Regions from separate parts of the Arthrobacter humicola genome, predicted to be linked through region 1. Evidence: riboswitches for the same ligand, from Rfam matches in the RefSeq annotation. Region 1 holds a riboswitch; the other holds the start of a gene.
The links. Region 1 has a riboswitch for S-adenosylmethionine ahead of ABD243_RS15520 (aminotransferase class V-fold PLP-dependent enzyme). Riboswitches for the same ligand answer to the same signal wherever they lie in the genome.
Positions count from the first base shown of each region.

Region 2: it holds a riboswitch for S-adenosylmethionine, as region 1 does, so the genes downstream of both, ABD243_RS00270 (DUF1737 domain-containing protein) here and ABD243_RS15520 (aminotransferase class V-fold PLP-dependent enzyme) in region 1, are expected to answer to the same signal.

Region 1 covers NZ_BAAAQB010000038.1:192,781-197,204, forward strand. The annotation lists gene ABD243_RS15510 (Nramp family divalent metal transporter) at 1-284, opposite strand, end outside; gene ABD243_RS15515 (class I SAM-dependent methyltransferase) at 438-1,211, opposite strand; gene ABD243_RS15520 (aminotransferase class V-fold PLP-dependent enzyme) at 1,358-2,785, opposite strand; SAM riboswitch class IV at 2,820-2,933, opposite strand; gene hisN (histidinol-phosphatase) at 3,106-3,918, opposite strand; gene rsgA (ribosome small subunit-dependent GTPase A) at 3,995-4,424, opposite strand, start outside.
Region 2 covers NZ_BAAAQB010000001.1:61,634-66,057, forward strand. The annotation lists gene ABD243_RS00255 (glutamate--cysteine ligase 2) at 1-199, shown strand, start outside; gene ABD243_RS00260 (O-succinylhomoserine sulfhydrylase) at 196-1,404, opposite strand; gene ABD243_RS00265 (rhodanese-like domain-containing protein) at 1,405-1,815, opposite strand; gene ABD243_RS00270 (DUF1737 domain-containing protein) at 1,812-2,060, opposite strand; SAM riboswitch class IV at 2,160-2,274, opposite strand; gene ABD243_RS00275 (ATP-grasp domain-containing protein) at 2,644-3,600, shown strand; partial or broken gene ABD243_RS00280 (glycosyltransferase family 2 protein) at 3,677-4,424, shown strand, end outside.

The DNA of each region.
Region 1 (4,424 bases):
TCGCCCAGGATCTCCGGCAGGCTCTTGCCGGTGACAACCCCGAGCTTGGCGGACTGGTACTGGACCAGGACGGCCATAATGTTGGCGACCACCAGGACCCACACCAGCAGGTAGCCGTACTTCGCGCCGGCGGTCAGGTTGGCGGCCACGTTTCCGGGGTCGACGTAGGCGATCGACGCCACGAACGCCGGGCCCAGCAGGCCGATCAGCGCCTTGTGTGCACCCGGATGTTTATAGGTGCGGGCGCCCTGCGGCGGTTGTTCGTGTCCCTTTACGTCCAACACTGACAGCTCCCGTGATTGGCGCGTCCTCGTTGACGCGGCGGCCGGCGCCGGCGGGAAAATGGCCGGCGTCAAAGTTTTGTCAGCCTACAAGAAATTATTAGGCATACCGAAACAATAAGCCCCGATGGCCTTCCCCTGCAATCCGGCCCGGGGTCAGGCCCGGATGGCACGCCACGTCTGCGTCAGGTAGGGCAGCCGGAGGATCTCGCCGGGGGCATGGCCCAGGTGCTCGTTCAGGTACCAGTCGAGGTTGGCCATGACCTTGGCCCGGGTGGCCTCCGACGCTGCGAGATAGTAGCTGCGGGACTTCGCCAGCTCCTTGATGTCCTCCGCGGTGACAGCGTCTTCCCAGCGGGTCAGGTGGCTCTCCAACGCGGTGAACTCGGGGCCCACGGGCGGCCGGAAGTGCGGTTTGTGGACATCCCCGGCGTGCATGATGCGGGAGAGCCGGTGTACCCACGGCACAGCGGTGTCCAGCTGGTTCCAGACCAGGCCCAAGACTCCGTGTGGCCGGAGGATCCGGGCGATCTCGGTGCTGGCCAGGCGGGGATCGCACCAGTGCCAGGCTTGGGCGACAGTGACGAGATCAAAGGCTCCCGGCTCGAGGCCCGTGTGCTCCGCGGTACCTTCGACGGCAGTAACCTCCGGCAGGGCCCGGCGCAGCTGCTCGAGCATGTCGGCGGAGGGGTCCACAGCCACCGTGTGCAGTCCCCGTGCGGCCAGGAGGGCGGTGAACTTGCCGGTGCCGGCGCCAATGTCCGCGGCGTCCTTGGCCCCCGCCGGGATCAGCCAGTCGGCCGATTCCTGCGGATAGCCCGGGCGGACGCGGTCGTAGTGCTCTCCGCCGTCCTGGAAGCTCTGTCCGAGTTCCTGGCGCCGTTGACTGTGCAGCTTGGGCCCGGCGTGCAGTTTGGGCCTGCCGTGCATTTTGGGCACGCTGTGCAACGTGCGATCTCCTTCGGGGAAGGTCCTGCCGGTTCAGGTACCTTTCGAATTTACCGCACCGGCGCAGTGCCTGATCCCCAGCGCCTGGTCAGTAGTGCCCAGTCAGCAGTGCCCAGTCCAAGCAGTGCCTAGTCCAGGGTGCACGGCGCGGCGCCGGCAGTGCCCGGCGTGTTCGGCGCCCAGTGCGGGTAGCTGCGGGTGTCATTGGCCGGCACCCAGCGGCCGGCATCCACCACGTAATCCCAGCCGAGCCCTGTTTGCCGCAGTTGCCGCAGGCCGGCCAGCAGGCGCTCGGCGTCCTCCAGCCGGGAGCCCAGGCCAAAGCTGGCCCGCAGGGAGCCGGCGGGCAGGCCGAGCCGCTTGAGCAGCGGGTGGGCGCAGAAGCGGCCGTCGCGCAGGCCGATCCCGTGTTCGGCCGACAGGTAGGCGGCCACCAGCCCGGCGTCGTAGCCCTCCACGGAGAAGTTCACGACGCCGATGGTGCCTGCGCCCGGCTGACCGTCGGCAAGCGACGATTCGGCAGATGAGTCGGCGAAGATCTGGTGTACGGTCACGCCCTCGATGCGCTGGAGGCCTTCGACCAGGAAGGACCGGATGGCGTCCTCGTGGGCGTACCACTGTGCCGGGTCCAGCTCTGCGATCACTTGGGTGGCGCGGGCCAGCGCGGCCGCGCCCAGGACGTTCGGCGAGCCGCCCTCGTGCCGGGCCGGTCCGGTGGTCCAGCTGACGGAGTCGAGCCGGGCGTCGCGGACGGCGCCGCCGCCGGCCAGGTGCGGGGTGCCGGCGTCGAGCCAGTCCGTGCGCCCCACCAGCACGCCCGTGCCGAACGGGGCGTAGAGCTTGTGACCCGAGAAGGCGAGGTAGTCGACGTCGTCGGCGGCGATATCGATCCGCCGGTGCGGCGCCAGCTGCGCTGCGTCGACGACGATCCTGGCGCCGTACTCGTGCGCCAGCGCGGCGAGGGCGCGGATCGGCAGGATCTCGCCGGTGACATTGGAGGCGCCGGTAACGGCCAGCAGGCTCACACCGCCGCGTGCGAGCTCGTCCCGCAAGCGGTCGATGGTGGCCGCGAGGGTGGGCGCGGCCACGACGCTGCGGTGCGGGACGTTCTGCCAGGGCAGGAGGTTCGCGTGGTGTTCGATGTCGAGGTAGATGACCTCGCCGGCGGGCCGGCCGTCCTGCAACGGCAGGCACCCGGCCAGCAGGTTCAGGGAATCGGTGGTGTTGCGGGTGAAGATGACGGAATCGTCCGGCCGGCCGCCCACGAAGTCCCGCACGATGTCCCGGGCGTTCTCGTAGACCGAGGTGCTGATCTGGGAGGCGTAGCCGGCGCCGCGGTGGACGCTGGCGTAGTACGGCAGGATTTCGTTCAGGTAGGCCGAGACAACGGACAGGGCCGGGGCGGAGGCGCCGTAATCGAGGTTGGCGTAGCGGGCGTGGCCGCCCTTGATCAGCGGGGACTGGATCTCGGCGCCCGTGACGGCGGCGAGCGGGCGTGCGGCGGCGGCAAACCGTGCGTCGACTTCGCGGGCGGCGGGGAAAATGGCAGTTGTCATGGGACCTCACTCGAACAGGACCCCACATCGTGGGAATCCGCGCTTGCCGGGTCCGTTCCGGACCGGCCAGGTCGTCACCCGGGGCACCCCACCGCGACTGGAGGGTTGCCGGCCAGCAAACCGGGGTTTAGCGCTGGCACTCGTGACCTGCATCGAGCGTAGGACATCGGTGCAGCCGGGGAAAAGGCGGCCTCCGAATGTGAAGCGTTTTGTTACGTGCGCGCCGCAATGCGCACGTCGGCCGAAGAAACGACGGCGGCGGCCCCGGAATGGGGGCCGCCGCTGTCGTTTGTTCGATTGTTGAGAAAGGTCGGACGATCCTAGAGGAGGTCGTCAAGTCCGGGGTTGAGCCGCTTGAGCACTTCCGAGTGGAGGATCGAGTTGGTGGCCAGGGCGTTGCCACCGAAGGGGCCGTCCTCGCCCTCGAGCGAGGTGAAGCGGCCGCCGGCTTCGGTGACGATCGGCACGAGGGCGGCCATGTCGTAGAGGTTCAGTTCGGGTTCGCAGGCGATATCCACCGCACCCTCGGCCACGAGGCAGTAGGACCAGAAATCACCATAGGCGCGGGTGCGCCACACTTCCTCGGTGAGGCCCAGGAACTCGTCCAGGTTTCCGCGTTCCTTCCAGCCGCCGAGGCTGGAGTAGGACAGCGACGCGTCCTCGAGCTTGGAAACGTTGGACACCTTCAGCCGGGTGGCGGAGGCCAGGGAGCGGCCGGTGTAGGCGCCCGCGCCCTTGGCCGCCCACCAGCGCTTGCCCAGGGCCGGCGCGCTGACGACGCCGACCACCGGTTCGCCCTCGTCAACGAGGGCGATCAGGGTGGCCCAGACCGGGACGCCGCGGACGAAGTTCTTGGTGCCGTCGATCGGGTCAATGATCCAGCGCCGGGAGCCGTGGCCCGAGCTGCCGAATTCCTCGCCCAGGACCGCGTCGCGCGGCCGGGAGCGGGAGAGCTGGCCGCGGATGGCCTCTTCGGCGGATTTGTCGGCGTCGGTGACCGGGGTGAGGTCGGGCTTCGTCTCGATCCGAAGGTCCAGCGCCTTGAAGCGGCTCATGGTCTGGGAATCGACGGAATCTGCCAGGACATGGGCAAGGCGCAGGTCATCGTTGTAGCTCGAATCGGTTTGGCTCATGGTTCCAAACTACCGTCTAAGCGGGCGGGCCGCCGGGAGGCCGCGGTGCTGCGCCGCGGGCCGGCGAGGGGCCGGATTAGGACACAGTGCCGAGTTCCTTGGTGTCCTGCGCTTCCATCCGCGGGTCTGTGCCCAGCAGCCGGCGCAGGGAGGCCAGCCTTGCCGGCCCGGAGGGACCCGCATGCCCGGCCGCAACCCATGCATCGACGCCGCAGTTGACGGCGGTGGAGTCGTGCTTGCAGCCGCGTTCGCAATCGTCCGTGCCCGGTTCCAGGTCCGGGAAGGACCTCAGGATCCGGTCCGGATCCACGTGGGCCAGCCCGAAGGACCGGATGCCGGGGGTGTCGATGATCCAGCTGCCGGCCGGGGCATCGTTGACTTTTAGCGCCAGCGCGGAGGAAGACGTATGGCGGCCGCGGCCGGTCACCGCGTTGACGCCTCCGGTGGCACGTTCGGCCCCGGTCAGTGCGTTGACCATGGTGGATTTGCCGACGCCGGAATGGCCC
Region 2 (4,424 bases), on a different contig from region 1:
GGGCGAGCTGGACCTGGTGCGCGCGGGCGTCGAGCGGATCCTGGCGGAGGGCACGGGCTCGCAGCTGCAGCGGGAGCCGTTCCGCGCCGGCGGGCTGGCCGCCGTCGTCGAACGGGCCGTCGAAGTGACGACGCAAGGGGACGCCGGCGGAGAGCCAGCCGGGCACGAGCCATCCCTGGGCCGGGTGCGCCGGGGCTAGACCTGCTTGAGCGCCTGGCCGAGGTCGCGGATCAGGTCCTCGACGTCCTCCAGGCCGACTGAAAGCCGCACCACGCCGTCGCTGAGCCCGATTGCCGCGCGGCCTTCCGGGCCCATGGCGCGGTGCGTCGTGGTGGCCGGGTGCGTGATGAGGGACTTCGAATCACCGAGGTTGTTGGAGATATCGATGATCCGCAGCGCATCCAGGAGCGCGAAGGCGGCCTCCTTGGCGGTGCGGCCCGGGGACGGCGAGAGTTCCAGCGTGAGCACGGTGCCGCCGGCCTTCATCTGCTTCGCCGCGAGATCGTACTGCGGGTGGGAGGGCAGCAGCGGGTACTTGACCCAGCTGACCGCGGGCTGCTGCTCAAGCCAGCCGGCCAGCCGCAGGGCGGAGGCGGAGGAATGGTTGACGCGCAGGGCCATGGTCTCCAGGCCCTTGGTCAGGACCCAGGCGTTGAACGCGGAGAGCGAGGGGCCGGTGTGCCGCATGAGCTGCTTGACGGGCCCGTCGATGAATTCCTTGGTCCCCAGGATTGCCCCGCCGAGCACGCGTCCCTGTCCATCGATGTGCTTGGTGCCGGAGTAGACGATCACGTCGGCCCCGAGGTCTCCGCAGCGCTGCAGCAGCGGGGTGGCGAAGACGTTGTCGACCACCACCGTGGCGCCGGCCGCGTGTGCCAGTTCGCTCACGGCGGCGATGTCCACGATCTCCTGCATCGGGTTCGACGGCGATTCGAAGAAGACCGCCGTCGTCGGCTCGGACAGCGCAGACTTCCACTGCTCGAGGTCCGGACCGTCCACGAAGACTGTCTCGACGCCCCAGCGCGGCAGGATCTCGTTGAGGATCACAAAGCACGAGCCAAACAGCGAGCGGGCGGCGACCACCCGGTCGCCGGCCCCCAGCAGCGCGCCGAGGGCGGTGAAGACGGCGGACATGCCGGACGCCGTCGCAAAGCATGCCTCGGTGCCCTCGAGCAACCGCAGCCGCTCCTGGAAGGTTGCGACGGACGGGTTGCCGTAGCGGGAGTAGACGAAGCGCTCGTCCTCCCCGGTGAAGGCGCGCTCGGCGGCGGCCGCGGACTCGTAGACGAATCCTGAGTTGAGGAAGATCGGCTCGGCGGTTTCCTGGAAGCCTGTACGGTCAAGGCCTCCGCGGACGGCCTGGGTGTCGGCCGCCCATTCGGCGGCGTCGGGATTGAAAGTCACTTAAATCTTTCCGAGGTTGGTGGGCAGGCCGCGGTTCTTCCAGCCGTTGACGGTGCGTTCGCCAAAGCGGTCGGTCTCGCCTTCGAAGCCCTCAAGGACGTTGTAGGAGGTGTAGCCGGCCTGCGTCGCGGTCGTCGCTGCGGCGATCGACCGGGCGCCGGAGCGGCACAGGAATACGAGCTCGACGGCGGTGTCCTCGGGCGCCTGGCGCTGGAGCTGTTCCACGAAGTGCGGGTTGGGCACCCCGCCGGCGAGGGTCCACTGGATGAAGAGAGGATCGTTGTCCGTGGCCTTCGTATCCGGGATGCCGATGTGGGCCCATTCGGCCTCGGTCCGGACGTCCACCAGGATGGCGCCGGCCTCCAGCTTGGCCCACGCCTCGTGCGGGCTGAGGTCTCCGGCGTAGCTCATGCGTGGCCCTCGAAGGCGTCTTCGGCACCAAACTCGTCACTGTCGAGTTCATCCACGGCGTTGGCCACGGCGGCGTCTGCGCTCGCAATTGCGGCCGGCAGGACCAGGGCCTGCGCCACGATCACCGTGCTGCCGTTGAAGGTGGCGGCGGGGCTTCCGTGCAGGACATAGCCCTCGGCCAGGGCGGCCGACACGCGCTCACAGAAGGCGCGGTCGTCGGCGCCGGTGAACAGGCGGTAGGCCAGTTTGTCCTCGCCGGCGGGAGCTGCGGCGGGGGCTGTGCCGGGGGCGGCTGCTGTACCGGGTACAGCGGGTATGGATGTGTCGGGCACGACGGATCTCCTCTTTCACGCTTGCAGCTCGAATGGTCGATATGCCGAGTATTCACCTGAGGCACCCCGCCGCGAAAGGGAGGGTTGCCGACCGGCCAGTCAGGGCTTGGCACCGGTTCTCATTACTCCCCAAAAACGTAACACTTACGACGCCGGCCCGCACCGCCGCCGTCGTCATGTTCCGTAACCGGACCGCGTTTCCGCGGGGTGACACACGCGGCGGACTGAGAAATCAGAGTTGCGGGGTGAGAACCGGGTGCGGCGCCAAGGCGAGTAGTAGCGGGCTCCAGTTTCGGGTACTGCCCACTCGTGTCCGCCGGGAGTTTGCGCAGTCTACTGAGGGGATCGGACTGACACGTCGGCCCGTCCCACGTTTTCTGTGGATCAAGTTATCTCTGCGTGCAGTTGTCTGTCCCTCAATTTTTGTCTGAATCGGTGGCCCGAACCGCCGGAGCCGCAGCCGCGGCCCTGCGGGTGACGGCGGAATGGAGCAACCGTGGGCCCGCGCATACTGGTTACTGGCATTGCAGGCGCCGCCGGCCGGGCCGTCGCGGCCCAGCTAGCAGCCCGCGGCATCCCGTGCCTCGGCTCCGACGCCCGCGACGTCACCCGGCAGGGCGAGGACGCCACCACCGCAGCGGCAGTCAGGCTCCTGCCGGCGACGGACCCGGACATGGTCCTGGACCTGCGCCGGCTGGTGGACCGGGAAGCCATCAACGTCATCATTCCGACCCTCACCGTGGAACTCCCGGTCCTGGCTGCGGCCCGCGCCGGATTCGGCCGGGACGTGCGGATCATCGTCGGCGACCCTGCCGCGGTGGCCCTCGCCAACGACCACCTGTTCACCGCATGGGCGTTGCAGGCAGCCGGCATTCCCGTCCCGCGTTTCGGGGTTCCGGGCGACCTCGCCGCCGCGCCGGCGTCCCTGGCCGACCTCAACGGTCCCGTCGTCGTCAAGCCGCGAACTTTCAAAGGCACCCACGCCGTCCACCTGCTGGCCGGGACCGGCTCCGTCAGCTGGAAGAACCTGCCGGCCGGGCAGCTGGTCCAGGAGTTCATCCCGGGCGCCGACTACGTGGCCCTGGTGTTCGGCACGCCGCCCCGCAACGCGATGGCGCCGGTGGCCGTGGTCCTTGAGAAGACAAGAACTCCGTACGGTCGGGCCGGCAGCGACGAAGTCAGCCGCAGGGTGCCGGCGGCCGAGGCCAACGATGTGCGGAAGCTGGGCCTGGCCGCCGTCCGCACGCTCGGGCTGACCGGCCCGGTCCAGGTCCAGATCCGCCGCCGCGCGGACGGAACCCCCGTGGTGCTGGGCGTCTGCCCGACACTCGGGGCGAACAGCACGTGGGCGCCCGAACTGCTCGACGCCGTCCTGGCAACGTTCATGCTCCCGGCATTCAACCCGGCGTCCTTCCGGCGATGCCCGGCGATTCCCGCCGATGCCCTGGGGTGAGGCGCCGGTGCCGGTCGGCCCGGCACAGGAACTCGTCCTGGTGTTCATCGGATTGCCCGTCCTGGCGGCGGCGGTGATGGCGGCTGTTGTTCTGGCGCTGGCCGTCTCTTTTGAGGTGCGGTCCGCGCGGTGTCGGCGCCGCCACGCGCCTACTCTCTGGCAGCAGTGGCCCACCGTGTCCATCATTGTGGCGGCGCACAATGGGGGCGGGCTTCTGGCGGACTGCATCCGGTCAGTCCAGGGGAGCCGGTATGAGCGGTACGAGCTGATCCTGGTGGATGCCGGCTCCACGGACGACACCCCGGAGCTCATGGCGGGGTTCGCCGCCGAGGACGGACGGATTGTGTTTGCGGGAAGGTCACCCGCCGCGGCGGCGGGATACGGGGCGGCACTGAACCTGGGCGTGGGCCGTGCCGCGGGGGAGGTGCTCATGTTCCTTCCCGCGGACGCCGTCCTCACCCGGCGGACCGTGGACCGGATGCTGCAAGCCTTCGACGTCGGGAGTGGCGGTCCCGACGGAGTCGGCGCCGTGTGGGGCGGCGAACGGACCCTCACTGCCGGTCCTGCCGCGCGGATCGTAGACCTGATAGGCCGCGGCTGCGGCGGGATGGCCCGGCGGGCGCAAGCGGCCTCCGGTTTCCTGCCCGTCTTCGCGGCAGGTATGGGCGCGGTGCGGCGTGACGTCCTGACGGAGATCGGCGGCTTCAGGGAGGACACTGGTGCCGCGCAGCTTGAGTTGGGCTGGCGGGTGCGAAGCGCAGGCTACCGGGTGGGATTCGCCCCGCGGGCCGTTATCACGGGCCAACACCCGGTGCGCGTCGGTG